Regions from separate parts of the Bacillus coreaensis genome, predicted to be linked through region 1. Evidence: riboswitches for the same ligand, from Rfam matches in the RefSeq annotation. Region 1 holds a riboswitch; each other region holds the start of a gene.
What was found. A riboswitch is a leader RNA that binds a small molecule or an ion and turns the genes downstream of it on or off. The one in region 1 is predicted to bind thiamine pyrophosphate.
Positions count from the first base shown of each region.

Region 2: linked by a shared signal. The riboswitch ahead of ACQ5H4_RS03925 (ABC transporter substrate-binding protein) and the one ahead of thiW (energy coupling factor transporter S component ThiW) in region 1 are both predicted to bind thiamine pyrophosphate.
Region 3: linked by a shared signal. The riboswitch ahead of thiM (hydroxyethylthiazole kinase) and the one ahead of thiW (energy coupling factor transporter S component ThiW) in region 1 are both predicted to bind thiamine pyrophosphate.

Region 1 is NZ_JBOCCY010000003.1:945-4,923, reverse strand. Features, by position in the region: gene ACQ5H4_RS06020 (helix-turn-helix domain-containing protein) at 1-625, opposite strand, end outside; partial or broken gene ACQ5H4_RS06015 (LuxR C-terminal-related transcriptional regulator) at 965-1,051, opposite strand; gene thiW (energy coupling factor transporter S component ThiW) at 1,168-1,662, opposite strand; TPP riboswitch at 1,864-1,974, opposite strand; gene ACQ5H4_RS06005 (ring-cleaving dioxygenase) at 2,361-3,338, opposite strand; gene ACQ5H4_RS06000 (NADPH-dependent FMN reductase) at 3,575-3,979, opposite strand, start outside.
Region 2 is NZ_JBOCCY010000002.1:146,393-150,371, forward strand. Features, by position in the region: gene ACQ5H4_RS03915 (ABC transporter permease) at 1-745, opposite strand, end outside; gene ACQ5H4_RS03920 (thiamine-binding protein) at 742-1,035, opposite strand; gene ACQ5H4_RS03925 (ABC transporter substrate-binding protein) at 1,047-2,042, opposite strand; TPP riboswitch at 2,144-2,254, opposite strand; gene ACQ5H4_RS03930 (peptide chain release factor 3) at 2,446-3,979, shown strand, end outside.
Region 3 is NZ_JBOCCY010000003.1:188,301-192,279, reverse strand. Features, by position in the region: gene thiD (bifunctional hydroxymethylpyrimidine kinase/phosphomethylpyrimidine kinase) at 1-614, opposite strand, end outside; gene thiE (thiamine phosphate synthase) at 635-1,270, opposite strand; gene thiM (hydroxyethylthiazole kinase) at 1,286-2,101, opposite strand; TPP riboswitch at 2,196-2,308, opposite strand; gene ACQ5H4_RS06975 (methyl-accepting chemotaxis protein) at 2,414-3,361, opposite strand; partial or broken gene ACQ5H4_RS06970 (HAMP domain-containing protein) at 3,353-3,496, opposite strand.

The DNA.
Region 1 (3,979 bases):
CCACACCGACTTGTGAATCTTTAAAATAGGAGCTTTTGACCTTTTCCAAAATGATGGTTAGTGCTTGTTTGATTTCCATCTTGGTGATTAGAATTCGAATAACGGGGACACCCTTTTCCTTCAATGAAGTATACACAGAATCTAAGCAGGTGAGTACGCCGCTTGTACTACCAGCCTCGTATCTTTCCAAATGAAAATCAATCAATTCTTGTGGAAGATAGTCATGATTGAATGTTTTAATAAACACATCTCCTACTGAAACACCTAACTCGTCAAGATCCCGTTGAACATCTTCTGTCTCAATCATATCAATTGAAATACCATCTAAGGCATGACCCACCTCGTAATGCAATTGCAAAAGGCACTTATATAAACTTGAACCTGTATTCGGTGAATACACATAATCTATACTAGAATCTAACACATTTTTTGCCATCACATAAGGAATCGGCCCAGAAAAGAACCACCCGTTGACCTTCTGATTATTCTCCATTACAATCCTCTTTGCATCTCGTGCTTCCTCATATGGAAAAGGAATAAATTCAATGTCATGTTCAAATTCATTGGCAACCTCAAAAATACGGTCGATAGACGGAGGAGGTCCAATGACTCCAATTCTACGCATACGTTCTCTTCCTCCCTTAGGGAAACATCATTTATGTATAGATTACCATGATTGATAAAAATGTTAATACAAAAATGCAAGAGCAGGCTATTTAAACGTGCTATTTTCTATAATACATTTAAAGAATTGTTTCTGGAGATTCCTTACAGATACAAGGAAAAACATAGATGTAAAAAACCATCCAATAGGATGGTTTTTTCAGCGAATTAGGTTAGCCCGCCATTCCGTTATCAGTGGAGAAAAATTACTTCCATATAACCATTCACTTCCCATTCTTCCTAACCAAAAGCATAAGTAGTTCGTTCCGATTTTTCACTTCGAGGTTTTTGTAGATGGAGCTTAGGTGTTTTTTACTGTCACCTCACTGATAAAAAGCCTTTTGGCAATGTCTAGGTTTGGTAATCCTTCCAGCACATAGTGGACGACTTCCCGTTTCCTGTGGCATTAAGTGTGAAGAAAACTCTTTTAACCCAGCCGCTACTAAAAGAGCAAATTCCCCCATACCTATAGTAAACAACTCCCTACTAAATTCTTTTTCTAATTCACTTTGTCAAAAAAACAGCTATATTTTTCTTTAAAAAGATAGCTAGAATGATAGCAGCAAAAAATGCGCCCACAAGAGAACTAAAAATAAATAAAGGGACAAATCCAAACAAGGTCGCTTTTTGCCCCAGCATTAATATGGCAATTGGGTAGGCAAGAATGGCCCCAATGATTCCCGTACCGATTACCTCCCCTAAAAAGGCCATATAAATCTTCCTTGTTTTCAAAAAGAAAAGAGAAGCCAACAACGCTCCAACCATACTTCCTGGAAAAGCAAAAACTGAGCCGGTTCCCATGATGTTTCTCAATATGGAAACACATAGTGCTTGAGCAACTGCATAAAACGGTCCTAATAGAACCGCTGACAACACATTGATAAAATGCTGAATGGGAAATACCTTTATAAATCCAATTGGAATATAAAAGATATTACTCGAAAGTGTCCCAATGGCAATCATCATGGCTGTTAATGTAAGTTTGTGTGTGTTTCTCATTTACAAAATCCTCCTATTTATTAATAAGCACTCAATGTTTTTCTTAAGGCAATACCATGTAGTACCTGAACAACCAGATTTACATTATTACGAACACGTGATGAGCTTTACATAGGAAAACTCTGAAACTATCAAACACAAAAAAGCCAGCTCCAATAATAAATGGACCTAGCCTTGTTAGTTATAGAATGGTTACATTCATTCACTGCTTGGCTACTTTCCTACGCTGGTATAATCCAGATCAGGTCCAAAGGGTTAAAAAACTTGACGTTTTTCTCTCAGCCCGAAGATAGGGCACCCCTAGTAGAAGATGTTTAGTTAATTATGTTAATAATAATATAACCATTTTATTTAGTAAAGGTATAGATTTTTCTTGCTCCATCGACAGCGTGAACTCATCCATTATCCTTTGATTACAATACTACTAACTAGAATTGCCATACCCTTTACGCTCTCTTCATTCTTATTTCTTAAGAGACTTGGTTAATTGTTGTTTTACCAATAAGAAATAATCAACCACCTAAAAACAATTGTGAAGCAAACGAAGACATTATAACGCTTTTAATTGAGAAAGACTAAAGAAGATACATTAGGAATTTTAAAAAAGGTATAGCAAAAAAAACAAACAAGGAAAGCATCCTGTTCAAACAAACAGAACACTTTCCTTTTAAACGGAGCATTAAAAAGAAGAAACGATACTATTCTTTAATGATGTCCTTTGTACTTCTCACTGTATCAATGGGGCGTACTAATTTTTCTATTTGAGCTCGTTTAGGCTCTAAGAACGGAGGTAAAGATAGTTTTTCCCCAAGGGTTTCGTAAGGTTCATCCCCCATAAAACCAGGGCCATCTGTCGCAAACTCAAATAAAATTTGTGGAGCAACTCTTGCGTATAATGACTCAAAAAAGTGACGATTGACATAACCAGATGTCGAGAATCCCATACTATTCAATCGCTCTGTCCATTCATCCAATACGGAGCGATCCTCTACGCGGAATGCAGCATGATGGACGGTGCCATAACCTTGTTGAGCTTGAGGGAGAATCGTATTGTGCTCTGCAATAACGGATGCTCCATTACCGCCTTCCCCTACTTCGAATAAATGGAAGGATCCTTCCTGAGCCGTTTCTTTAAATAATAGCGCTTTTTCCAACATTTCTTTAAAATAATCAAAGTTGGCAATTCGAATAAAGACAGGACCTAAACCCGTAATGGCATGCTCCAATGGGATAGGACCCTTTTGCCAAGCTGTACCAGATTCTACCCCTCTATTTAATTCATCTGAAATTAATTGATATTGTTGATCATCGAAATCAACGAAAGACAGAGTTTTCTTGCCAAATTGCTCTTTAATTCCCGTATGCTTGACGTCTAAACGATCAAATCGTTTTACCCAATATTCCAATGCTGCATCACTTGGTACACGGAAAGATGTCTTAGAAATCTCGTTTGTACCATGTATACCTTTTGGAATGCCTGGGAAGTCAAAGAATGTCATGTCTGTGCCAGCACTGCCTTTATCATCAGCAAAGAATAAATGATAGGTTTGAATATCATCTTGATTGACTGTTTTTTTAACTAAACGCATCCCTAATACATAGGTGAAAAATTCATAGTTCTTTTCTGCACTACTGGTAATAGCTGTTACGTGATGTATTCCTTTAAGTTGGTTCATTGTATTTTCCTCCTAGAAAATTCAGATTTAATAGTACGCTTGGTTGAATGGATGAATAACCTATTTGCCGATCCTACCATTAGGATCACATTAGCATAACTACTGAGCACATCTATCAATTTTGCTTAATATGACCTGCTCAACCTTCATACTCCTTTAATGATTGGTCATATGTACATGGGTATTAGAAAATACTCATGTACATATTTTATACTTCAGGTAGATTTCCTAGTAAATTATCGGATCGTGAATAATGCTTTTGACCAAGGAATTAATTGGTCTAGCATTTGATTGACAGAATCCTCTTGAACTGCCTGTGGTTTAAAGTCAGTTCCATTCTCGAAATCAGTGAATAACGATAGTGCTGGATGTACACGAACGTCAGCCACTAATAATTCACCTAAAATGCCTCGTAAATGTTCAGCCGCACGAGCTCCACCTACTGAACCGTAAGAAACGATTCCAGCTGCTTTATTGTTCCACTCTACACGTAGATAGTCTAATGCGTTTTTAAGTGCTCCAGTAATAGAGTGATTGTATTCTTGAACAATAAATACGAATCCATCTTGACTAGCGATTATTTCTGACCAAGCAGCAGCTCCTGAAGCATCTCCGCCAGCTTCACCAAGTAATGGTAATTT
Region 2 (3,979 bases), on a different contig from region 1:
CTTTCCAACGAATAATAAATCTCTCCAACCAATTGATCATCATAAAAAATAACAAACTTAATACCATAATGAGAAATATCGCAACAAACACTCGATCGGTTCGAAACGATGAGGATGATAGTGTCATATAGACTCCAATACCCTTTTCAGATCCTAACCATTCAGATATAACGGCTCCCATGACACTGTAAGTTGCTGAAATTTTCAGCCCTGAAAAGATCGAAGGGAGGGCAAATGGAAATTCAAGTTTCCAAAATAATTGTCGTTTTGTTGCTCCTGCCATTTGCATATAATGGAAGAGATCTGCAGCAACTTGGCGAAATCCATCCATGGCTGAAATGGTAATTGGAAAGAAACAAACCAGAGTGATAACAATTAATTTGGGTAATAAACCGAAGCCAAACCATATCACAAGAAGTGGAGCAAGTACGATAATGGGTATATTTTGCGATAAAATAAGAAGCGGATATAAAGATTCTTTTAAAAAAGGGATATTATGTAAAATAAAAGCAGTTAACAGACCTACGGTAACTCCAGAAACAAAGCCAAGAAAAATAAGCTGAATGGTGGATGTAAGATGTACAGAGACAGTGCCCCAACCATTTATGAGTTCGTTAAAAATTTGTGAAGGAGTTGGGAGAAGCCAATTTGGAATCTCAGTAATTCTTGCTGTGAATTCCCAGCCAATGAATAAAAGGAGGAGAACAAAAATTGGTCTCCATCCTTTTTGTAATTTTTGTATCATGAACGATATTTCTCCGTAAGTGTATCCATTTTAATTCCACCTGGTTGATATAGAATCTTCACCTGTGAAATAACATTGCTACTTCCCATTTCAATCATCTTCTCATTCATTTTCGTAATGACAGCAAAAAGTTCCTGAAGATCACCCTCCATAGTTGTTTCTAAAGGATGAACCTCATACTTTACTCCTGACGCGTCAATAATGGCTATTGCTTCATCTACGTAAGGAATCACATTTTCACCGTTTTTTGTCTTAGGGATAATTTGTATACTAACAAGTGCGTTTGTCATATGATCAACTCCTATTGTGGTAAAAATTCATTAGTAAAGGCTTTTTCTGCTTCTAACTCTGATTCTAACAACCCATTCTCAAGCATCCAAGAAGCATAGTTTTCCCATACTTCTAAACGTTGCTCTCCCCATTGGTCTGCATCGTCTTGATATTTGGTAGCAAGCCATTCCTGACTTTTCTTTACAAGCTCTGCGTCAAGCTCTGGAGCAGCTTTGATTAGGACGTCCGCCGCATCGGAAGGGTTGTCGATAGCGAATTCATAGCCTTTTGAAGCGGCTTTCACAAAAGCTTTTACTGTTTCTGGATCATTGTTAATCATGTTTTCACTAGTTGTTAGCACAGGTGTATAGTAGTCTAGCTTTTCGGAGTAATCGGTTAAGTAGACCATATTGATGTCTTCTCCTCGTAATTCTGCTTCCACGCCTGTCCAACCGTAGTATATCCATGCAAAGTCAATATCACGTTCAACAGCAGTAAAGAAATCCGCATCGCCTATGTTTACAATATTCACCTTTTCTACATCTGCTTGTTCTTGCTTCATAAGGGAGTCGATGATGGATTGTTCTACAGGTGAGCCCCAGCCACCGTATGTTTTTCCTTCAAAATCTTTAGGAGATTGAATATTTTTAGATGCCGGTGATGCGAACCCAGATGTATTGTGTTGAATGACTGCAGCTATAGAAACAAGAGGTACCCCTTGAACTCTTGCTTGTGTAATACCCTCTTGATAACCTACACCAAAGTCTGCTTTTTCTGAAGCAACAAGTTGATCAGCACCAGCTTCTCCAGGCATCTGAATGGTCACATCAAGACCTTCGTCTTCAAAAAAGCCTTTTTCTTTTGCGACATATAGCCCTGTGTGATTTGTATTTGGAGTCCAATCAAGAACGACTGTTACTTTTTTTAAGTCAGCGCTTGATTCCTCCTTTTCTGTTTGTTGTTCATTTGTTTCTGAACATCCTGCGAGTAATACAGAAGCTGCAAATGCAACTATCCATTTTTTCATTACTTTCTCCTCCAATGGTATAAGTAGGATATGAACTGAACCTTTCGACGCAAAAAAACGCCGCAGTTTTTGAACCGGGCGCATATGTTTAAACAAATTTATTGTCTAAAGAATATGTTTCCTACGCTGGTATCATCCAGATCAGGTTCAAAGGGTCAGCATCAGTTGGATGCACTCTCAACCGGTCTTCACCGGTCCCCCTACAATTCTTACCTATTTAGTTTGATTTCTATCTCATTATAGCAGAAATTATTTTCTTGAAAAGGAAGAACTTTCATGAATAAATCAATATAATGATATGTTTGTGATTGCTTTTGTAAAGAACAGATTGCAAACTTCATACAGTCACGATAAGATTGAAGTTATGGATGAATTTGTGTAAGGAAAGAAAGGAAATTCTATAATGGCAAAAAATTTTAAAGATGATGTACAATCACGTCGCACATTTGCGATCATTTCCCACCCGGATGCTGGGAAAACGACATTAACAGAAAAGTTATTGTTATTTGGTGGAGCCATTCGTGATGCGGGAACAGTTAAAGGAAAGAAAACGGGTAAGTTTGCAACGAGCGATTGGATGGAAATTGAAAAACAACGTGGTATTTCCGTTACGTCGAGTGTGATGCAATTTGACTATAATGACTGTCGAGTGAATATTCTTGATACACCAGGTCACCAAGACTTCAGTGAAGATACGTATCGAACTCTTACAGCTGTTGATAGTGCGGTCATGATTATCGATTCAGCAAAAGGGATAGAGGAGCAGACCTTAAAGCTATTTAAAGTGTGTCGAATGAGAGGTATTCCGATTTTTACCTTTATCAATAAGCTTGATCGTCAGGGGAAATCTCCATTAGAACTTTTAGCTGAGCTTGAAGAGGTTATGGGAATAGAATCATATCCGATGAACTGGCCGATCGGAATGGGGAAAGAATTTCTCGGTATATATGACCGTTTCTACAAGCGAATTGAACAATTCCGTGTGGAAGAGGAAGAACGATTTGTTGGGTTAAATGAAGATGGAGAAATAGAAGGAGATCATAAACTAAAGCAATACTCCTTGTATGACCAAACGTTGGAGGAAATCATGCTATTAAATGAAGCGGGAAATGAATTTTCTCGTGAAAGAATAGCAAATGGGGAACTAACACCTGTATTCTTTGGTAGCGCCCTAGCGAACTTTGGTGTTCAAACTTTTCTAGAAACATATCTTCAATTTGCACCTGCACCTCAAGCACGGGAGTCTACAGAAGGAAAAATTGATCCGTTATCAGAGGAATTCTCAGGTTTTGTTTTTAAGATTCAAGCCAATATGAATCCTGCTCATAGGGATAGAATTGCCTTTTTACGTGTATGTTCAGGGAAATTCGAAAGAGGGATGACAGTCAATATCCCACGCTTAGGAAAGTCAATGAAGCTTTCTCAATCAACACAGTTTATGGCTGATGACAGAAACACGGTTGATGAAGCGGTTAGTGGAGATATTATTGGTTTGTACGATCCAGGTACGTATCAAATTGGAGATACTTTGACAGTTGGAAAAAACAACTTTCAATATGAAAAGCTTCCTCAGTTTACTCCTGAACTCTTTGTTCGAGTTTCAGCTAAAAACGTAATGAAGCAAAAGTCTTTTCATAAAGGAATTCAGCAACTTGTCCAAGAAGGTGCCATTCAGCTCTTCCGTACTGTTCGAACAGATGATTATTTGTTAGGGGCAGTTGGTCAACTACAATTTGAGGTGTTCGAGCATCGGATGAGAAACGAGTACAATGCAGAAGTATTAATGGAAAGATTAGGTTCGAAAATCGTCCGTTGGGTTGAAAATGAAGAAATTAATGAGAATCTTTCTAGCAGTCGAAGCCTTTTAGTTAAGGACCGTTACGATAAGAAAGTATTTCTTTTCGAAAACGATTTTGCACTTCGCTGGTTTCAAGAAA
Region 3 (3,979 bases), 190 kb from region 1:
TTTGTGGAAATCCGACTTGAAGTAAAGGTGTGAAATTTTTCTCCATCATATAAAAGATCAATCATTTCTTCACTTCCCGGATCATGGCCGCCCTTAATCATGACAGCTTCAGCACCCATCTCATGGAGCAATTTTGCTGCTTGTTTTCGGTCATTCATCGTCTCAATTTTTATTCCTGTAAGCACCTCGGCTTCGGGAATATTTGGTGTAACGATAGTCGCGAGTGGCAGTAATTTTTCTTTTAATGCTTTTACTGCTTCGTTTTGTAAAAGTGAAGCACCACCTTTTGCAATCATCACCGGATCTACGACGATGTGTTTCATCTCATAAAATTCTATAAATCTCGCAACAGCCTCAATGGTGTCACTGTTAAATAACATCCCGGTTTTGATCGCATCTGGACGCAAATCTTCAGCAATCGATCGGAGTTGTTCTTGAATTCCTTCCAAAGGAACTGAATATACCCCCTGTACCCCTGTTGTGTTTTGTGCGGTTACGGCTGTTATCACAGACATTCCGTACACATCTAATTCTTGAAATGTTTTCAGATCGGCCTGTATGCCAGCCCCTCCACCACTATCTGAACCGGCAATGGTTAATGCTTTATTTACCATAGTGAATAACCTCTCCTTGACTAAAATTCATCAACTAATCTACGTAATAGCTTGGTATGCTCTTGAATGTGACTGGCTCGACAAATATCGGAAATAATCGCTAGGCCATTTGCTCCTACTTTCATAACGGTTTCTCCATTGGTAGAATTAATTCCACCAATTGCAACTAGAGGCAGAGAGATTCCTGCGTTACGAAATTCAGTAAAGATATCCAAGTTTTGTTGTTTTTCGGTATCCTCTTTTGAAATGGTAGGATACATCGGTCCAATTCCTAAGTAATCAGCTCCGTCTCGAACGGCTTGAAGTCCCTCTTCAATCGTGTGAGTGGATACACCAAGAATTTTGTTAGGACCGATTGTCTCTCTCACATATTTTGCATTTTCATCGTCCTGGCCAACATGAACTCCATCAGCATCAAGAGCAATAGCGAGTGGTAAATCATCATTGACGATAAATGGGACCTTATGTTCCGCGCAGAGTTCTCGCAGTTTTTTTCCAAGCTCGTACTTTCCTGTTTCTCCAAGAGAGTGGCTCCCTTTTTCTCGATATTGAAAGCACGTTATTCCACCTTCAATCGCTAAAGCTAACGTTTCTTCAGGTGTTCGATCCATGCAATCTTGACTGCCCATTATAAAATACAGTTTTAGATATTCCATTTTCCCCAATGCTCCTTACATCGTTGTGATTTTTGAATACACTTTGGCTAGATCTACCACATCGGAGGCTGAAGTAAGCATGAGTTGATTTAGAAATTCCATCTGAAAAGTGCCAACATGTTGGTCACCTGTTGCTAAAATCGCGCGCTCAGCGACTGCACCATAAAATGCTGAAGCCCCTGCCGCGGCGAGTAAATAATTTGTTTCAACACTTGCAAAAGCTCCTACAACTGATGAAAATAAGCAACCAGTCCCAGTTACTTTTGTTAGAAGAGGATGTCCGTTTGAAATGATGATCGATTCTTCTCCATTAGAGACAATATCGTCTTTTCCGGTAACCACAACTGTCATATGTAATTTTTGAGCTGCTAAAAGAGCGAGATCTGCGATATTTCCTTCACCTGTACCTGCATCAACACCGCGTGTCTGCCATTCTTCACCTACTACGTTGGCTACCTCGGCAGCATTTCCACGTAATATGCTAATATTCACTTCTGTTAGTATTCGTTTTACAGTATTTGTACGATATGTTGTTGCACCAGCTCCAACCGGATCAAGCACGACCGGTACTCCTTTTCCATTAGCAGCTTTTCCTGCAATGATCATAGCTTCTACTTCCGGTTCCCTTAATGTGCCGATATTGAGCACGAGTGAATTTGCTATGCTTACCATGTCAGCTACTTCTTCTTTGGCATAGGCCATAACTGGTGAAGCACCAAGAGCTAACAACCCATTTGCAACAAAATTAGTTACTACCACATTCGTCATATTATGAACTAACGGTGATTGTTCTCTTACTCTATCAATTAATGTTAAAAATTCATGACTCATCTTTCTTTACTCCCTTCGTATTAAAAACCTATTTTAAAACAAAAAAACCAGATTCTTATAGAACCTGGCATAGTTACGAAACAAAAAACATTCATCTTCGCAGTAACTACTTCCCTCCGCTGGTATGAGCCAGATCAGGTTCCAAGAGTCGAAAACTGGATATTGTTTTCTCTCAGCCCGAACATACGGGCCCCCCTAGTAGATTTCATATGAAACTATAATTCCATCATAGTGGAAGGTTTTTCATAACGCAACTATAAATAATTTAAATAGTAAAAAAGTTCTCTCTGTACCAACAGGAGTGAATTCTATTTAAATCGTAAATTTCCTTAAAAGATCTTTTAAATTAATGGCCATTTCATTGACTGCCTGAACGGACGAAGCGATTTCTTCCATTGTTGCCAGTTGCTCTTCAGCTGATGCAGCCACCGCATGTGAGGAATTGGAATTCACCTTTGCAATTTCTGTTAGCACTTCAATATTCGCAGTTACATATTTGGAGCTTTCCGACATCTTTTGCACATATTGATGAATAGACTGAATCGTCTTACGAATGTCTGTGATAGAGTGAGTAATTTGTGTAAATGATCTTCCTGCCTCGTTAACAGCAATTGACCCATTTTCTACTTCAAGTGTGCTCTTTTCCATCGCTTTTACAGCTTGATTTGTACCAGATTGGATTTTTAAAATAAGATCAATAATTTCGTTAGAAGAGCTCTTAGATTGTACGGCAAGCTTACGTACTTCATCAGCAACAACAGCAAAGCCTTTCCCATGTTCACCTGCCCGTGCTGCTTCAATAGCAGCATTTAAAGCGAGTAAATTAGTTTGATCCGCAATACTTGTGATCACTTTTGTTATTTGACTAATTTCCTTTGATTGACTACCAAGGTTATCAATCACTCCTGACACTTCTAAAACGGAGTCATGAATATGCGTCATTTGCTTAATCGCATGTTGTACAACTTGATTTCCGTTTTTAGACACTCCGTCAACCATATTTGCTGAAGCTTCCAGTTCTTCTGATGAAAGCGTTAGTGTTTCTTGAATCGTAGCCAATGTGTTCATTGTATGTATAGTTTCATTTACGCTTTCTAATTGTTTATGAGAGGATGCGGCCACCTCTTGAATGGAATAAGTAATACTTTCTGCCCCTTGCGCTGTTTCCTCTGAGCTTGCTGTTAAATCCTCTGCAGACGAAGAAACCTGAGTGGTTGTTTCATAGGCTTGTGAAATTAATGCTCGTAGCTCTTTTACCATTCGGTTGAAAGTAATGGTTAGCTCACCAATTTCATCATTTGATGTGACCTTCATATCAGCTTGACTAAAATCACCCTCTGCCACTTCTTGAATTCTATCTGATAAACGACGGATCGGACCATGAATAGACTTCATTAATACAAAGGCAACTAATACGGAAATACCAATAACTATTATTGTAAGAATCATTGTCCAAAGCTGAACTTGATTTCCGTTAGAAATGATTTCTTCTCCAAGCTGTTCTACGCTTTTATTTTTTTCGTCAGCTAAAGCTTTTAGTTTTGTCATCGTTTGTTCGGCTTTAAACTTTTCAGATCCAACATTTAGAAAGGCTTGACGCTTCTCTCCGCTGTCAAACACGTCAAAAGCATCCTTCATCATAACCTCATTCCATTTGACACTATCGGAAATGACCTTTTTTACTGAGTTTTCATCTTTGGTTCCTGCAACGTTATTCAATAACTTTTTTTCTAACTGTTTACTAAGCTTTACATTGCTCTCAAAGCTTTCCTTTGCCTGTGGAGAACCATCAAGCATGTACTCATTTACGAGCCGTAATCGCTCAGCCATGTAAAATCGTAAATCTTGCAGATCGTTTAATTGCTGTGATTCTTCTAG